Priestia megaterium: one gene and its partner. The protein of the gene in region 1 interacts with the protein of each later gene in a pairwise test. Links are inferred from orthologs where the notes say so. Each region holds a gene or a part of one and is shown on either strand. Other genes may lie near its edges.

Evidence for each region.
Region 2: the proteins of ftsA (region 1) and ezrA interact in binary tests that used the Bacillus subtilis proteins (3 or more experiments, as listed by UniProt). The link is inferred for Priestia megaterium from one-to-one orthologs.

What each region holds. Positions count from the first base shown.
Region 1 is NZ_CP085442.1:4,178,559-4,186,259, reverse strand. What follows is about bases 4,098-6,922. They hold ftsA (cell division protein FtsA), read left to right. Parts: upstream 4,098-4,774; coding sequence 4,775-6,070; downstream 6,071-6,922. Other genes in these bases: ftsZ (cell division protein FtsZ), read left to right, coding at 6,112-6,922; LIS78_RS21670 (cell division protein FtsQ/DivIB), read left to right, coding at 4,098-4,349. In the rest of the region: murD (UDP-N-acetylmuramoyl-L-alanine--D-glutamate ligase), read left to right, coding at 1-829; spoVE (stage V sporulation protein E), read left to right, coding at 891-1,991; murB (UDP-N-acetylmuramate dehydrogenase), read left to right, coding at 2,532-3,437; more of LIS78_RS21670, read left to right, coding at 3,591-4,097; more of ftsZ, read left to right, coding at 6,923-7,269; sigma-E processing peptidase SpoIIGA, read left to right, coding at 7,546-7,701. UniProt on the Bacillus subtilis protein: Cell division protein that is required for the assembly of the Z ring. May serve as a membrane anchor for the Z ring. Binds and hydrolyzes ATP. Also involved in sporulation.
Region 2 is NZ_CP085442.1:4,690,722-4,701,477, reverse strand. Bases 7,765-10,756 are described here. They hold ezrA (septation ring formation regulator EzrA), read left to right. Parts: upstream 7,765-8,410; coding sequence 8,411-10,102; downstream 10,103-10,756. Other genes in these bases: LIS78_RS24320 (cysteine desulfurase family protein), read left to right, coding at 10,374-10,756; hisJ (histidinol-phosphatase HisJ), read right to left, coding at 7,765-8,197. Outside these bases: LIS78_RS24365 (acetoin utilization AcuB family protein), read right to left, coding at 1-624; LIS78_RS24360 (hypothetical protein), read right to left, coding at 655-1,287; acsA (acetate--CoA ligase), read left to right, coding at 1,572-3,287; tyrS (tyrosine--tRNA ligase), read left to right, coding at 3,713-4,972; rpsD (30S ribosomal protein S4), read right to left, coding at 5,047-5,649; LIS78_RS24340 (GAF domain-containing protein), read right to left, coding at 6,067-6,546; forespore capture DNA-binding protein RefZ, read left to right, coding at 6,764-7,411; more of hisJ, read right to left, coding at 7,403-7,764. UniProt on the Bacillus subtilis protein: Negative regulator of FtsZ ring formation; modulates the frequency and position of FtsZ ring formation. Inhibits FtsZ ring formation at polar sites. Interacts either with FtsZ or with one of its binding partners to promote depolymerization.

The DNA of each region.
Region 1 (7,701 bases):
AATTGAAAAATTCCGTCCGAAAATCTCTTTATTATTGAATTTGTTTGATGCTCACTTAGACTATCATGGCACAAAAGAGGAATATATCAAAGCAAAAGCAAATCTCTTTAACAATCAAACAAGTGAAGACTTTGCCGTTATTAATGCGGATGATGAGCTAGTGATGAAAGCTAGTGCAGATGTTAAAGCCACAAAAGTACCTTTTTCTGTTACAGCTCAAACGACAGAAGGAGCGTATATTAAAAACGAAACGATTTTCTTTAAAGATGAAGAAGTGATGTCGTTAAAAGATGTGGTGCTGCCAGGCAAACATAATCAAGAAAACATTTTAGCAGCTGTATCCGTTGTGAAGCTGTATGGCTGTTCAAATGAAGCTATCTACCGCGTGCTCACAACGTTTGCTGGTGTTAAACACCGCGTTCAATACGTCACAACAATCAACAAACGTAAGTTTTATAATGACTCTAAAGCTACGAATATGCTTGCTACAAAAGTAGCTCTTTCCGCTTTTTCGCAGCCGACGATTCTACTTGCAGGTGGACTCGATCGCGGCAATGAGTTTGATGATTTAAAAGAAGAGTTTAAAAATGTGAAAGCTGTTATTACGTTTGGTGAAACGGCTCCTAAAATTGAACGCGTATCAAAAGAAGCGGGAATACAAATTGTAAAACGTGTCGATAATGTTAAACAAGCAGTTTCAGAAGCATATGCTTGTTCAGATGAAGAAGATGTTATTTTATTATCTCCTGCTTGTGCAAGCTGGGATCAATTTAAAACTTTTGAAGAACGTGGTGACATCTTTATTGAATCTGTGCATAAACTGAAATAAGGGCTTGTCTAAACACCTAGAAAATACACTAGCCCTAATCTATTTTTAGAGGTGTGTGACAGTGTCGACAAAAAGGTCTACCCCAGATTTTTTTCTCATAATCGTTACGCTTTCCTTGCTAACCATCGGCCTTATTATGGTATACAGCGCAAGTGCGGTATGGGCTACATACAAGTTTAATGATTCTTTTTTCTTTGCTAAACGCCAGCTCTTATTTGCAGGGCTTGGAGTATGCGCGATGTTTGTCATCATGAATATTGATTATTGGATGTGGCGTACGTGGGCGAAGCCAATTGTAATCATTTGCTTTGTTATGCTGGTACTTGTATTGATTCCGGGAGTAGGGCTAGTACGGAATGGGTCGCAAAGTTGGATAGGAGTTGGAGCGTTTTCGATTCAGCCTTCAGAATTTATGAAGTTTGCTATGATTATATTTTTAGCGAAATATTTATCAGAAAACCAGAAGAAAATTACATCCTTTAGAAAAGGAATGTTACCGGCATTATTGCTGGTTTTCTTACCATTTGGCATTATTATGATGCAGCCGGATTTAGGAACTGGAACGGTCCTTGTTGGAACTTGTTTAGTCATGATTTTTGTTTCAGGAGCAAAAGTAAGTCACTTTGCAGGTCTGGGATTGCTTGGCGTTGCCGGTTTTGTAGGGCTTGTTTTATCGGCTCCTTATCGGATTAAACGCATCACCTCATTTTTAAATCCTTGGGAAGATCCGCTTGGAAGCGGGTTTCAAATCATTCAATCTCTTTATGCAATTGGGCCGGGGGGATTGCTTGGATTAGGGTTAGGGCAAAGTAGACAAAAGTTCTTTTATCTGCCGGAGCCTCAAACTGATTTTATTTTTGCTATTCTAGCAGAAGAGCTCGGTTTCATCGGTGGAACGCTTGTTCTGCTTTTGTTTAGCTTATTGCTTTGGAGAGGAATTAAAGTAGCGCTCGGAGCACCTGATCTTTACGGAACGTTTTTAGCCTTAGGAATTATTTCAATGGTCGCGATTCAAGTCATGATTAATATAGGCGTGGTAACAGGTCTTATGCCTGTTACGGGAATTACGCTTCCATTTTTAAGTTACGGCGGATCATCGCTGACGCTCATGCTGGCAGCAGTTGGAGTTTTGTTAAATGTTAGTAGATATTCTCGCTATTAATTGAAAAAAATTGTATAATGTCAAGTAGGCAATGGTCTACTGAAGTAAACCGTCATCTTAAATCCAAGTGCAAGCCGGATTTTGTTGGCGGTTTATTTTCGATTTTTTACAGGTAGATGATATTTTTGTATGAAATGTTTTTAAAATGTAATGTTGTGATAACCAAATTTGAGTCCAACTATGGTATGATGTGTAAGGTTAAATATTTTATCTTAGTGATTAGGTGAACGTATGTGCACTTATGAGCGTAGCGTTTTTTTATGACTGTCAGCATGTGTTTAACTTCTAAATGAAAAACGATAAAAAAACAATCAAAATTACTTTATATAGCAGATGAACGTACATTCTATGGGTGAATGTCATACGATAAATAAAAATGATGAAATTGACAACAGAATAGAGTGCCTTCGTAGAAAAAAGTTATCTTACAAGGTGCTGCTGCTTAGTTATGAATCTGTTCTTATTATTCTTATGCATTAGAAGTAAGGGCGCATTGACATGAAAGTTTTATAACAGCAAAGAGGGTTTTAGGAGGTTCTTATGGAAGCGTTAGTAAAAGAGTTAGTCGAAGCGAATATTGGAAAGGTTCGTGAAAATGAACCGCTAGCAAAACATACAACAATGAAAATTGGTGGTCCAGCAGATGTGCTTGTAGAACCTGATTCTGTTGATCACTTAAAAGTTACAATGGATATCATTAAAAAACACGGCGTGAAATGGAGAGCGATTGGTCGAGGGTCTAATCTTCTTGTTTCTGATAAGGGAATTGAAGGTGTGGTCATTAAGCTCGGAGCCGGATTAGATGATTTAACAGTAGATGGAGAGACGGTTACTGTAGGTGGGGGATACCCTAGCATCAAGCTTGCAACAGTTATTACAAAACAAGGTCTGTCTGGATTGGAGTTTTCAAGTGGAATTCCTGGATCTGTGGGAGGCGCCGTTTATATGAATGCAGGTGCCCATGGTTCTGATATGTCTCATGTAGTCGAAAAAGCGCTGATTTTATTTGAAGATGGCACTCTGGAGTGGCTGACAAATGAAGAGCTTCAATTTTCGTATCGTCATTCAATTCTACAAAAAGACCGTCCTGGAGTATGTGTAGAAGCCGTGCTGCGTTTGAAAAAGGGAACGAAAGATGATATTGTGGCGGTCATGCAGAAAAATAAAGACTATCGCCGCGAAACACAGCCTTGGAATTTCCCTTGTGCAGGAAGTATTTTTAGAAATCCGCTTCCAAATTATGCAGGAGACTTAATTGAAAAGTCCAACTTAAAAGGTTTTTCAGTAGGCGGTGCGCAAATTAGTGAGCAGCATGCGAACTTCATTGTCAACACAGGAGATGCAACGGCTTCAGACGTGCTGAATTTAATTGCTCACGTTAAGAAAACAATTAAAGAGAAATTCGATATTGATATTCATACAGAAGTTGAGATTATCGGTCGCTAATTACTCAGCCCGTCGCTGTATGGTTATGCGTGAAAAGGTAGCTTTTATGTGTTTATTCTATGCTATAATGGGGATATTCTCATGAAGCAAAGATTGGAAATAAATAGATGGTAATTCCTCGTTTATTTTCTCAAATGGATAAGGGTGAAAAAAATGGAAAAAGGTAAGTTAATTGTTTTAGAAGATCGTGTACCGAAGCTGCAAGAACAGCGAAAGCAAAAAGCAAATAGACGGCTTATTTTGTATTTATCACTCTTTTTCATCCTTATTTTATTTATTGTATATTCTCAATCTTCTCTGAGTAATGTTTCTAACATTGAAGTACAAGGGAATAAACATGTAAGTGATAAGGATATTGTCAAAGCGAGTGGTCTGTCCAAAAAAACCAGCTACTGGAAAGCTGATGCTGATCAAATTCAAGAAAAAGTCGAAAAAAACCCTGAGGTAAAGGAAGCTGTCATTCACAAAACATTTCCTAATAAGGTCGTAATCGACGTAAAAGAGTACGCAAGAATTGCATATGTAACCTCGGGGAATAAATATTTCCCTGTGAATGAAAATGGAAAAGTTTTAAAAGAAGTGAGTGCTAAGAAAGTGTCATCCGACGCTCCGTTGCTAATTGACTGGAAAGATGGAGACGCTATACAAAGCATGGTTCAAGAATTAGCTAAAACGCCTAAGAGTATAAAAGGGGCTATTTCTGAGATTTACTATGCGCCGACAAAATCAGAACCTCTTCACATCGAGGTATTTATGAATGATACGCGTGAAGTAAGCGGGAAAATTAGCAACTTCTCTGATAAAATTGTTCATTACCCAGCTATTGCAAGTAAATTGAGTGATGATCAAAAAGGTATTATTGATTTAGAAGAAGGATACGCATTTAAACCTTATAAAAAGAGCAAGCAGTAATTATTTTTTATAAGTGTTAATTAAAGGAAATAGATGAGTTGAGACTGGCAAAATAGCCCTTGTACATTGTATAATCACATGCAAGTATTCTGCATACATATGATTTTCTTCTCCGGTGCTGTGAAATGGAAATGTAATATTTGTTCTAGGTAAGTTTCGCTTTTCTCGGTGTACATCTTAGTGTAGACTTGTAGTTAAATAGCTTTTTTCAGTGAATTTTAGGCTTAAATCTAAAAAAAAGTCAAAACCAGAACGTTTTGTTCTTTGAAAGAGATAAAGTCTGTGAAAAACTTGAAAAAAATTGATTTTACAAAAGGGAAACAGATGTATTTGTTGAATATTTTCATATAATAAAAAATTAATATTGTTGTTCTTCTTAATTTATTAAGATGACATGTGCAGAAAGAAAAAGGAGGTGCCAAAGAATGAACAGCAATGAAATATACGTTAGTTTAGACATCGGTACATCCAGTGTGAAAGTAATCATCGGAGAGATGAGTAACGATTCATTGAATATCATTGGTGTAGGGAATGTTAAATCACACGGACTAAAAAAAGGTTCTATCGTTGATATAGATGCAACAGTTCAATCTATTAGAAAAGCAGTAGAACAAGCTGAACGAATGGTAGGCATTACAATTAAAAAGGTTGTAGTAGGCATAAGCGGAAATCATGTATTTTTACAGGATTGTCACGGAGTAGTAGCCGTTTCAAGCGAGAATCGTGAAATTACAAACGAAGATATTCATCGAGTAATTGATGCTGCTCAAGTCATGTCTATCCCGCCAGATCGTGAAATCATTGATGTTATTCCAAAGCAATTTATTGTAGATGGCTTAGAAGGTATTAACGATCCTAGAGGTATGATTGGGGTACGTTTAGAAATGGAAGGCACAATCATAACAGGATCTAGAACGGTTTTACATAACTTATTACGCTGTGTAGAAAGAGCTGGTTTAGAAATCAGTGATATTTGTTTACAGCCTCTAGCCGCTGGTTCAATTGCATTATCTCGTGATGAAAAAAACTTAGGTGTCGCACTGGTAGATATCGGTGGAGGTTCAACAACGGTTGCGATCTTTGACCAAGGACATTTGAAAGTAACAAATGTACTAGCTGTTGGCGGAGAGCACATTACCAAGGATTTATCTATTGGCCTTCGCACATCGACTGAAGATGCGGAAAATATTAAGATAAAGCATGGACATGCTTTCTACGATCATGCTTCTGAAGAAGAAGTATTTAGTGTACCGATCATTGGAAGCGATCAGCATCAGCAGTTTAATCAGCTCGAAATCTCTGATATTATTGAAGCTAGATTAGAAGAGATTTTAGATATGATTACGCAGGAGATAAATCGCCTAGGATACAAAGATATTCCAGGAGGATTTGTTTTAACAGGCGGAGTAGTAGCGATGCCTGGTATTCTTGAGCTAGCTCAAGTGATTTTAAAGAATAACGTGCGCATAGCAGTGCCTGATTATATTGGAGTACGTGAGCCGCATTATACAACAGGCGTAGGATTAATAAAATTTGCATACAAAAATGCTAAAATACAAGGCCGGGAAATTGGAGCGCCAGTTGTGGAAGAAGAGCCGATTGAGCAAGAAATGATCAAACCTAGCCCGAAACCACAGCAGCCGCAACAATCAGCTGAGCAGCCGAAAAAGAAAAATGACCAAAATTTAATGAAGAAGTTTTTTGGATACTTCTTTGATTAACGTTACGGATTGGTAATTTCGAAGAATTAGGAGGAACTATCATGTTGGAGTTTGATACAAGTGTAGACCAATTAGCGACGATTAAAGTAATCGGTGTCGGAGGCGGCGGTAACAACGCGGTTAACCGAATGATTGAACATGGCGTCCAAGGTGTAGAATTTATTGCAGTTAATACAGATGCACAAGCATTAAATTTATCAAAAGCTGAAACAAAAATGCAAATCGGCGCTAAATTAACAAGAGGATTAGGTGCAGGTGCTAATCCAGAAGTTGGTAAAAAAGCAGCTGAAGAAAGTAAGGAACAAATCCAAGAAGCACTAAAAGGTGCAGATATGGTTTTCGTAACAGCTGGTATGGGTGGAGGAACTGGAACTGGTGCAGCTCCAGTCATTGCCCAAATTGCTCGTGAGCTAGGAGCACTAACGGTAGGTGTTGTTACTCGTCCGTTTACGTTTGAAGGCCGTAAGCGTTCTACTCAAGCGGCAGGCGGCATTGCGTCAATGAAAGAAGCAGTGGACACGCTGATTGTTATTCCAAATGATCGCTTATTGGAAATCGTTGATAAAAACACGCCAATGCTAGAAGCGTTCCGTGAAGCGGATAACGTATTGCGACAAGGTGTGCAAGGTATTTCAGATTTAATCGCAGTTCCTGGATTAATTAACTTAGACTTCGCTGACGTGAAAACAATTATGTCTAACAAAGGATCTGCACTTATGGGGATCGGTATTGCAACTGGTGAAAACCGCGCTGCTGAAGCGGCTAAAAAAGCTATTTCAAGTCCACTTCTTGAAACATCTATCGATGGAGCTCAAGGTGTATTAATGAACATCACAGGCGGTACAAACCTAAGTCTTTACGAAGTACAAGAAGCTGCAGATATCGTTGCTTCGGCTTCTGACCAAGAAGTGAACATGATCTTTGGATCTGTTATTAACGAAAACCTAAAAGACGAGATTGTTGTTACAGTTATTGCAACTGGCTTTAGTGACCAAGATTTATCACAGCCAAAACCAGGTCGTCCTTCGTTATCGGCGAATCGCATGCCGCAATCGACACAGCAGCCGGCCCCACAGCCGAAGCGTGAAGTAAAGCGTGAAGAACCTGTACAGCAAGAATATACGCGTCCATCTCAGCCACAGTCTGAAGATGCGCTAGATATTCCAACATTCTTACGAAACCGTAATCGTAGACGCTAAGAAAATAAAAAGCCAAGACCTCTGTTTTATACAGAGGTCTTTTTTTATGCCATGAAGCTAGAAAACTCCAAAAGAATATAAAAAACATTCGACATGGTCAATATGATGCCTTCAAAGGGTTTGTGTTTTCTTTCTAAAAGTGGTGTGACAAATATCGAATGATTTCCTCAAAAATACTGCTTGTTTCTCGGCATGAACTGACAGACTTTCTAATAGGATGTACTATATACTAATTTTTAACAGAAAAATTCAGAAAGAATGGAGAGGTTATAAACATTGCCAATCTATTTAGATTTAATATGGATGCTGAATTTTGGGTTAGATACGATTTTACTAATGTTATGTGCAGTTGTACTTAAACGGAATTACAAGTGGTGGCGGCTTTTGCTTGGGGGCTTTATCGGTTCATTGATTGTCCTTCTTATGTTTACG
Region 2 (10,756 bases), 510 kb from region 1 along the record:
TTTAGGCCACAACACCTCATAGCCGTTTTCTTTTAATGTATTTATACTAATCAATGGATTAATAGCTTGAATGCGAAGCACAAGGATTTTATATCGTTCATCTACATCAGGGTAGACAAGTACGCTTAAGATGTTTGTTCTCTTTGAACCAAAGAGGGATGTAACTTCAGCGAGCACGCCAGCCTTATTTTCTACTTTTATTTCAATTTGTGAACCTGGTTTATTGGTGCCGGTAAGCTGAATAAACGTATGTAATAGATCTCTTTCGGTAACAACGCCTACTAACCGCTTGTTTTTTGTGACGGGAATACAACCGATTTGATGTTCATAAAAAATACTTGCAATTTCTTCAACAAAATCAAGAGGGTGAGCTGTAATGACTTCTGTTTGCATAATCATCCGCACGGGTTCGGATAGAAGAGCAGATGTATAAGTATTATCTAAAATAGATGGACTTGCATCTCTTACGTCTCGATCAGAAATGATGCCAACTACGTGATGAAGGTCATTAACGATAGGAATATGTCTAATCTTATGTGTATCTAAAAGTTTCATAGCTTCAGCAATCGTATGGTCGGGGGTTAAGGTAACGAGATCGGTTTTCATCATCTCTTCAACAATCATCAGACACGGCTCCTTTTCTTAAAGGTCAGCTTAATACATGAAACGATTTCGAAAGCGCAGGCTATCAAATTCTTGTATGCTTTCTTGAGGTACTCTGCTCCCGATTCTTACCATCAAACAATTAGCAGGGTGAGAGCTAATCTCCGGATCATCTGTGGCAAACCACGTCAGTCCGCCTTTATTCATCATTTTCTCCATAATTTTGCGGTAATCCCACACATTTAGCCCTGTTCCTTTTAAATCCCAATGCCAGTAGTATTCTGTCGTAATGACAATATAATCTTCCATTGCATCATCCATCATAGATACGATAAGCAAGTTTTTACCAACAGCGTAGCTGCGAAATGGAGCGGCTACCTCTATAGCTCCTAATTCGATTAAATTCTCCATATTTCCTTCCGACCATCGTTCTAGAGGATCGGGATATAAAAAGGTTACGTAACCAATGATTGTATGATGATGGCGAGCAATAATGATTCTACCTTCAGGCAAGTTGGCAATCTCGATCAATGCTTCTTTTTGCTGTTCAGGTGGACGAAAGGCCGTTAGTTGCTCATGAAAATCAAGTTGTTGCAAGGTCTGTGAGGAGACAGGTCCTTCAATAACAATTGCTCCAACAGCTGTTTTTAGTTCTTTCATATTGTATGTTTGGGAATGTTTCACATGAATCACCACCTTCAAGCAGTCTTATCTGTATTATAATACAAAAAAAACTCTATATTAAAGCGTTTTCAAAAAATTAAATAAAAGAAAAGGAGTTTTGTAAAAAACATAGAATAGAAAATTAAAAGAGATCGTTGTTAATTCGACACTTATATAACACAGGTTGTCATATAACAAGGGAGACTATTATCCCAATTCCGACAAATAATTTTTATAAAATTGTGAAAAGTCTATTTTTGTTATATAATAGGTTTGTAAATTTTATACATAAGGGGGAGTTTGTGATGAAGGTGGAAGCGCTTCCTGTAATTGAAGGGGTATACAACTTACAGGACTATGATAAAACGTATCAAACCTTTGACTGGTCACAAGTGGAGAAGGAATTTTCATGGCATGAAACAGGTAAATTAAATGCAGCTTATGAAGCAATTGATAAGCACGCAAACTCTACGCGTAAAAATAAAGTTGCGCTTTATTATCGAGATGCGCAGCGCAATGAAAAATATACATTCAAAGAAATGAAAGAATGGTCAAACAAAGCCGCAAACGTGCTAAAACAAGCAGACGTAGAGAAGGGAGATCGCGTGTTTATCTTTATGCCTCGCTCTCCGGAACTTTATTTTGCATTGTTAGGCGCGGTGAAGCTTGGCGCTATTGTTGGGCCTTTGTTTGAAGCGTTCATGGAAGGTGCAGTAAAAGATCGTTTGCAAGACAGTGATGCAAAAGTGTTAATTACAACGCCTGAATTGCTGAGCCGCGTTCCGGTGAAAGATTTGCCAGCTTTAAAACACATTCTCCTTGTAGGGGAAAATGTAGAAGAAGAAGGCATTCAACTAGATTTTTTGAAGCGATTAGAAGCGGCGAATAAAGAGGTTGAAATTGAATGGGTAGATAGAACAGATGGTATGCTGCTTCATTATACATCAGGTTCAACTGGCAAACCAAAAGGCGTACTTCATGTTCACAACGCAATGCTTCAGCACTATCAAACTGCAAAGTGGGTGCTCGACTTAAAAGATGACGATGTGTATTGGTGTACAGCAGATCCCGGTTGGGTAACGGGGACTTCCTATGGAATTTTTGGTCCTTGGCTTGCTGGAGCAACCAATGTGATTGTAGGAGGACGATTTAGTCCAGATGCATGGTATCAAGCGCTTGAAGATTTTGGTGTAACCGTTTGGTACAGTGCACCTACAGCATTTCGTATGCTAATGGGTGCTGGTGATGACTTAGTTAAACGCTATGATTTAAGGAACCTCAGACATGTATTAAGTGTGGGAGAACCGTTAAATCCTGAAGTAGTACGCTGGGGGATGAAGGTTTTCCAAAAACGTATTCATGACACGTGGTGGATGACTGAAACTGGCGGTCAGACGATTTGTAATTATCCGTCTATGAAAATTAAACCAGGATCTATGGGAAAACCTATTCCGGGTGTACAAGCAGCAATCGTTGACGATCAAGGACAAGAGCTTCCACCTTATCGAATGGGGAACTTAGCAATTAAAAAAGGCTGGCCATCTATGATGCATACGATTTGGAACAACAAAGAAAAGTATGAGTCATATTTTATGCCAGGTGATTGGTACGTATCAGGTGATTCGGCGTATATGGATGAAGACGGTTATTTTTGGTTCCAAGGCCGAATCGATGATGTTATTATGACGGCAGGAGAACGCGTGGGTCCATTTGAAGTAGAAAGTAAGCTTGTTGAACATCCTGCTGTAGCAGAAGCCGGTGTCATTGGTAAGCCTGATCCTGTGCGCGGGGAAATTATTAAAGCATTTATCGCACTTAGAGATGGGTATGAATCTTCAGATGAACTGATTGAAGATATTCGTCAATTTGTGAAAAAAGGGTTAGCTGCTCATGCAGCCCCGCGTGAAATCGAGTTTAAAGATAAGCTACCTAAAACACGAAGTGGTAAAATTATGCGTCGCGTTTTAAAAGCGTGGGAATTAGATTTGCCAACGGGCGATTTGTCAACGATGGAAGACTAAGGAGTAAACGTTTCAATCTTTGTAGGGAAAATAAGTGATTTTTATAAAGTTCAAACAGCCAGCTGTTTGAACTTTTTTTTGGACTTGAATTTTAAAATGAAATCATTCATAATTGTGGGGTGTAAACTTTTAAATAAAATAAACTGCAGTGATAGGAAGAAGTAATACTTGTCTCCCTGTTTAAGAGAGCTGATGGTTGCTGAAAATCAGTACATAGACAAATATGAAATACGTCCTTGAGCATCTTTTGTGAACTTACAGTAGCAAAAGACGGGTAGACCGTTACATCATTTAAGTGGGAAATAATTTATTTCCAAATAGGGTGGTACCGCGATATTTTCGTCCCTTCTTTTTTAAGAAGGGGCGTTTTTTATGTTGTTCAACAAATTGTAACGAGCAATTAGATAAAGGAGAGAATATATAACATGGATATTTTACAAGATCTTGAGTTTCGAGGGCTCATTAACCAACAAACGGATGAAAAAGGTTTAAGTGAACTTTTGAGTAAAGAGTCTGTTCGTTTGTACTGCGGATTTGATCCGACAGCCGACAGCCTTCACATCGGCCACATGCTTCCTGTTTTAATTTTACGTCGCTTTCAACAAGCTGGACACCAACCGATTGCATTAGTTGGTGGAGGTACGGGTCTTATTGGAGATCCAAGCGGTAAAAAAGCAGAGCGTACGTTAAATGAAAAAGAAACGGTTGCCATGTTTAGTGAGCGTATTAAAGGTCAGCTTTCACGCTTCTTAGATTTCGAAGAAGGTGAAAATGCAGCAGTTATTGCGAATAACTATGACTGGATTGGCTCATTAGATGTTATTACATTCCTACGAGATATCGGTAAAAACTTTGGTATTAACTATATGATGGCAAAGGATTCTGTTCAATCTCGTATCGAATCAGGCATTTCATTTACGGAATTTAGCTACATGATTTTACAGTCATACGATTTCTTGAATTTATACCAAACATATAACTGTAAGCTTCAAATTGGCGGCAGCGACCAATGGGGAAATATTACGGCTGGCTTAGAATTAATTCGTAAATCAGAAGAAGATGCAAAAGCATTTGGATTAACAGTTCCGCTTGTAACAAAAGCGGACGGGACGAAGTTCGGTAAAACAGAAGGCGGAGCAATTTGGTTAGACGCTGAAAAAACAAGTCCGTATGAATTCTACCAATTCTGGATTAATACAGATGATCGTGATGTTATAAAATATTTAAAATACTTTACCTTCTTATCACATGAAGAAATTAATGAATTAGCAGCTTCTGCAAAAGAAGCTCCTGAAAAACGCGAAGCACAAAAAGCACTAGCGGCAGCGATGACTACGCTTGTACACGGTGAAGAAGCTCTTGAGCAAGCAATTCGTATTTCGCAAGCTTTATTTAGCGGAAGTATTTCAGAGTTAACAGCAGAAGAAATTAAGCAAGGATTCAAGGATGTTCCTTCTTACACGCATACAGGTGAAGATATTGGTTTAATTGATTTACTTGTAGAAAGTAAAATTTCTCCTTCTAAACGTCAAGCACGCGAAGATATTTCAAACGGTGCGATTTACTTAAACGGTGAGCGTGAACAAGATTTACAAAAAACAGTAGGTGCAGAAGACCGTATTGAAGGTCAATTCACAGTGATTCGTCGAGGCAAGAAAAAATATACGCTTATTCAATACGCATAAAAAAAGGCCGAAAGGCCTTTTTTTATATATATAGACAGTAAAAAAGCCGCTCCATAAGGAACGGCTTTTTACTATTAACGAGAGTAGAACTCTACGATTAGTGCTTCGTTGATTTCAGCAGATAATTCAGAACGCTCTGGTAAGCGAGTGAATGTACCTTCTAATTTATCAGCGTCTACTGTTAAGTAGTCTGGTACGAAGTTGTTAACTTCAAGCGCTTCTTTCACGATTGAAAGGTTGCGAGATTTTTCGCGAACACCGATCACTTGACCAGGTTGTACACGGTAAGATGGGATGTCAACGCGTTTACCGTCAACTAAAATGTGACCGTGGTTAACTAATTGACGAGCTTGACGACGAGTGCGTGCAAGACCCATACGGTATACTAAGTTATCAAGACGAGCTTCTAAAAGAATCATGAAGTTCTCACCGTGCTTACCAGTTAATTTACCAGCAGCAACGAATAAGTTACGGAATTGACGCTCAGTTACACCATACATGTGGCGTAATTTTTGCTTTTCTTGTAATTGTAAACCGTACTCAGAAATTTTCTTACGTTGACCTGGGCCGTGTGGACCTGGAGCGTAAGGGCGTTTTTCTAATTCTTTACCTGTACCACTTAGAGAAAGACCTAAGCGACGAGAGATTTTCCAACTTGGACCTGTATAACGAGCCATGATGACTCCTCCTTGTTTGTGTTTTTATTTTATGCAAAACAAAAACAGACACATTCTAGCGATATGCTCATTTTGTTTTCATGTACCATCGCTCTAGCAGCAGAGAGTTACACGATACACCATCTTGTTAAAAGAATTGCTACTTCTGTAAAACAATCTTTTAATGAGGAACAAAATGAAAAAACATAAAGAAGATTGTATAAGCTGCAATATTTCACACAACGAGTATTATAGGTGTTTCCTCGTATAAAGTCAAGGAAGATTGAAGATTAAAAGAATGTAAAAGAAAGGATATATTCATTTGAAGTATGAAAGGAGAAGAAAGAACGTAAGAAAACGGTGGTGATAGACTAATCAAACGTTTGTTTAATAAGCAAAAACCGCTGATTTGCAGCGGTTTTTTTTGCTTATTCATATTTAAAGAAAAGAAGTGAGTTCTTTGACGAATTCTTCAAGATACTGTTGATCGATTTCATCAAAGCGATTTTTGATTGGACTGTCAATATCAAGAACACCTAAAAGTTTGCCGTCTTTTACCATTGGTACAACGATTTCAGATTGAGAAGCAGCATCACATGCAATGTGGCCAGGGAATGCATGAACATCTTCGATCCGCTCTGTTCTTTGATTTTGAGCTGCTGTACCGCATACGCCTTTTCCAAGTGGAATGCGAACACAAGCCGGCAGCCCCTGGAAAGGGCCGAGTACTAACTCGCCGTCTTCCATTAAATAAAAACCTACCCAGTTTACTTCATTTAAAAATTGATTTAGTAAAGCTGAAGCATTTGCTAGATTAGCAATTGTATTGCTTTCTCCTTCTAATAAGGCGCGTAATTGCTTAATTACTAATTCATAATCCTTTTGTTTTGAGCCGCTGTAGTTTTCGACATTAAACAATGTATTCTCCTCCATTCAACATAAGATTTAATGAATTTTTATCAGGAAACGTCAGTTTTAACGCTACTTTGTCGATAAAAGATTACAGGAACTAAAAAGCCTATCACGAATTATGTAGAGAGGCTACTAAAATCCTTTTTAAATACTGTAACGATTTCTACACAATTTTGCAATCATATGTGTTTTGTAAAAATAAATCGAAATGAGGTGTAGATAGATGGCTGTACAGTCAAAAACGAAAGAGAAAATTATTGATGCGGCTGTTTCTCTTTTTAACGTAAAAGGTTTTGATGGTACGTCGGTGCGCGAGATTGCAGGAAAAGCGAAAGTGAACGTAGCGAATATTTCATATTATTTTCATAGCAAAGAAGGGTTGCTTGAAAGTTTAGTGATTTCTTATTTTGAAGGTTATATTGGGGTGCTGGAGCAAGTGTTCCAAGAAATGGAAAATTTGTCCTCAACAGAAAGTATGATCGTGATGATTCGAGCTATCTTACATTACCAGCACGAAAATAGGCATATTGCCCGGCTCGTATATAGAGAAATCTCTCTTGACACGATTTTAATTCGAGAAGTTATGACTACGTATTTAACCAAGGAAAAATACTACTTAAAAACAATCCTTGAAAGAGGGATGAAAGAAAAGGAGTTTCGAAAGCTGCACGTTTCTTTTACAATCATTGAGCTTAAGGGCATGCTGTCTATGCCTTATCTTCATCCTCAGTATCTAAGTGAAGTTCTTCATATATTGCCTCACGAACCGTATTTTGTTCAGCAATATGCGATTGAGCTTGAGCAATGGGTGCACACAATGGTATGTTTGCCATATGAACGGACAAACAAACTGCGCGTTCAATTATCCTAAATGGAGCTCTCCATAGCCTTGGCCTAAATCCTTCGCACAGTGGGCGTCTGACCCATATACGAGAGGGATTTTTTTCTGTTGGGCTGCTTTTACAACAAAGGGAGCTGGATACGCTTCCTTGCACAAAGGCTTAAACAACCCTGCACCATTATAATCCAAAGACAGATCTTTCATTTTTATTTCATCGAGTATTGATAAAATAATAGGGGAAAGTGTGTCTTCATATGGAAAGCGAGTTTGAAATTTATGTACGAGTGTCATATGACCAATGCGCTTAGGCTTATAAACGCCTAAATTGGCCTGTACAGAGCGTAATACCGTGTTGTAATACTTATCATATACTTTGCTTACGCTGCCAAACTTCTGTACAATATGTGCAAATACGTCAGCGCTAAAATCTAGGCAGTCATATCCTTCTTCATGTTTCAAGAAGTGGACAGAAAGGATGCTGTCATCGAGATAAGGACCATATTCGTTTAAGAAATCTGTTGTTTCGTGTTCAAATCCTTCAATAAAGTCAACTTCCAATCCGATATTAATACGAATATCGCGCTCAAATTCTTTTTTAACTTGCTGTACGTTTTGAATGTAGCGATCAAGTTTGTCAGGATCCATTCCGCTGTCTCGATCAGGCGTCGGATCACTGAAGCTTTTTGGTAATGGAGCATGCTCTGTAAACGAAATCTCGCTAAAGTTCAGGGAAATCGCCTGTTCAACATATTGTTGCAATGAATCAGGTGAACCGTGTGGGCAAAATGGAGTATGAATATGTTTGTCAACTTTCATAAAAAATGCCTCCTTTTTTCTTCTTTTTCCATTGTAACGACACAAAGTGACTCCATGCCAATATTTTGTATAAAAAAATTTAATTTTTTGCTCAAAAGTTGGACTTTACATGGTATCATAAAAACATTGACGCAAAAAAATTTAAAGGATTAAATTCACCCTTTTTATAAATAAGAAACTTGTCATGTAGAACGCACTGTAAGGGGGCTTAGTATGGAATTCATTATAGCACTAATCATACTTATTATCGGATTAGTTGTGTACGGAATGTTTTCACGTAAAAAGATTTATCAAGAAATTGATCGCCTGGAAACGATCAAAGTCGAATTAGCAAATACGCCAGTTGCAGAGGAAATTTCAAAAGTAAAAGAATTGAACATGACAGGTCAAACTGAAGAGCTATTTGAACGTTGGCGTGAGCAGTGGGATGAAATTATATCAACTAATCTCCCGAAAATTGATAAAGAACTGTTTGAAACGGAAGAAGCAGCAGATAAATACCGATTTAAAAAAGCGAAGCGGTTATCTATACATATTGATCAAGCCTTAGAACAAACCAAGATAGATATTGAAAACATACTTACTGAACTTCAAAATTTAATTGGTAGCGAACAAGATAATCGATATGATATTGAGGAATTAAATCAGCTTCACCGCCATGTGAAGAAAAAATTGCTCGCACATCGGTATTCCTATGGAAATGCTGAAAAAACGTTAGAATACGCAATTAATACATCTAAAGAGCAGTTTAAAAAATACGAGGAAGAGACGATTAACGGAAACTATCTTCAAGCACGTGAGATTGTTCTTCAATTAAAAACTGATTTAACAGCTATTGATTCGTATTTAGAACAAATTCCAAAAGTGTTAGTTGAGTGTCAGACCACTCTTCCTGTTCAGTTCAATGAACTGCTTGACGGGTTCCGCGAAATGAGTGAGCAGGGATATGTGTTAGATCATCTGCAAGTAGAAGAAACGGTAGAGCTTTTAAAACAAGAAACTGCTGAAATTATTGCAGATATTGAAGAGTTATATGTGGAAGAAGCGATTACAAAACTAGATGATGTGAACGAACGCTTAGAGCAGTTATATGACTCACTTGAGCATGAGGTTTTCTCCTATCATAAAATGAACCGTGAATCTCATACGGTATCTAACTTCCTTCGTATGCTTCAAGAACGAAACCGTGAACTTCGTGAAGAAACGCTATTTGTACAGCAAAGCTATCATTTTAAAGAGCGCGATTTAGACGTATATTATAAAATGGACCGCGAACTAAAACGATTAACTAACTTGTACTATAATATTTCGGACAAGGTAGCGGAGCACAATTTAGCCTACAGTGTGATCCAAGAAGAACTCGAAGACGTTTCCAAACAGCTTAACCAATTAAAAGAATCTCAGGAATCCTATAGCGATATGCTACAAGCTCTTCGCAAAGATGAGCTCTCAGCTAAGGACAAAATAGAAGAACTGAAATCTCAGTTGATTGAAGCGCGACGCCTTATTCAAAAAAGCAACCTTCCTGGTGTTCCTGAAGAATATAAAGTGCAGCTGGAAAAAACGGTTCATATCTTAAATGAAGTAACCGCTAAGCTGAAAGAAAAACCGCTTAATATTCAAGCTGTTCAATCTTTACTTGAAGATGCTGTTGGTTTTGTTCAGGATACATTTGATGAAACAGAGGCAATGTTAGAAGAAGCGCGACTCGTTGAAAGAGTGATTCAATATGGTAACCGTTATAGAAGTACTCATCACTCGATTGCACAGTCTTTAGAAGAAGCAGAAGAAGCATTTCGTCATTATGAATACAAAGAAGCATTAAAACAGGCATCTGCAGCTATTGAGCAAGTAGATCCTGGTGCGCTGGATCGTATACAGCGTATTGTATCTTCACAAAGTTAAAAAGCTCGTGTCCAAAGGACACGAGCTTTTTTATGATGCTTTTCTTTGCATACTATCTCGTATCTCTTTCAATGCTAATAGTATAGTCTATGAATGCGGCAGCAACTGTTAGGATAAGGAAGGGGAGACCTTGCTTATAAAGTGGCAAATAGCTTTGAAAAGATCGTCTATCCTTGTTATGATTACTAAGGCAAAACCTAATTTAAAAAAGTATCAAGGTATGTTATGATAATACGTTGTTCCGAAAAAATGAAGAAGGGGGCGCGCATCCTTGATTTATTTAGATAATAGCGCTACAACAAAACCCTATAATGAAGTCATACAATCTTTTACCAAAGTAGCTACAACTTATTATGGCAATCCATCCTCCCTCCATCAATTTGGCGTACAGGCGGAGAATTTGTTGAGCCGTTCACGTGAGCAAGTAGCAGAATTGCTGCACGTATCGTCAAATGAAATTATCTTTACATCAGGAGGAACGGAAGGGAATAATTTGGCTATTAAAGGCGTAGCGATGCAATATAAAAGCCGAGGTCAGCATATCATTACGACAAATATTGAACATGATTCTGTTCATGAACCACTTAAGCAATTAGAAGCCCTAGGGTTTAACGTTACGTATGTTCCGGTAGATTCCAGAGGATTTGTGTCACC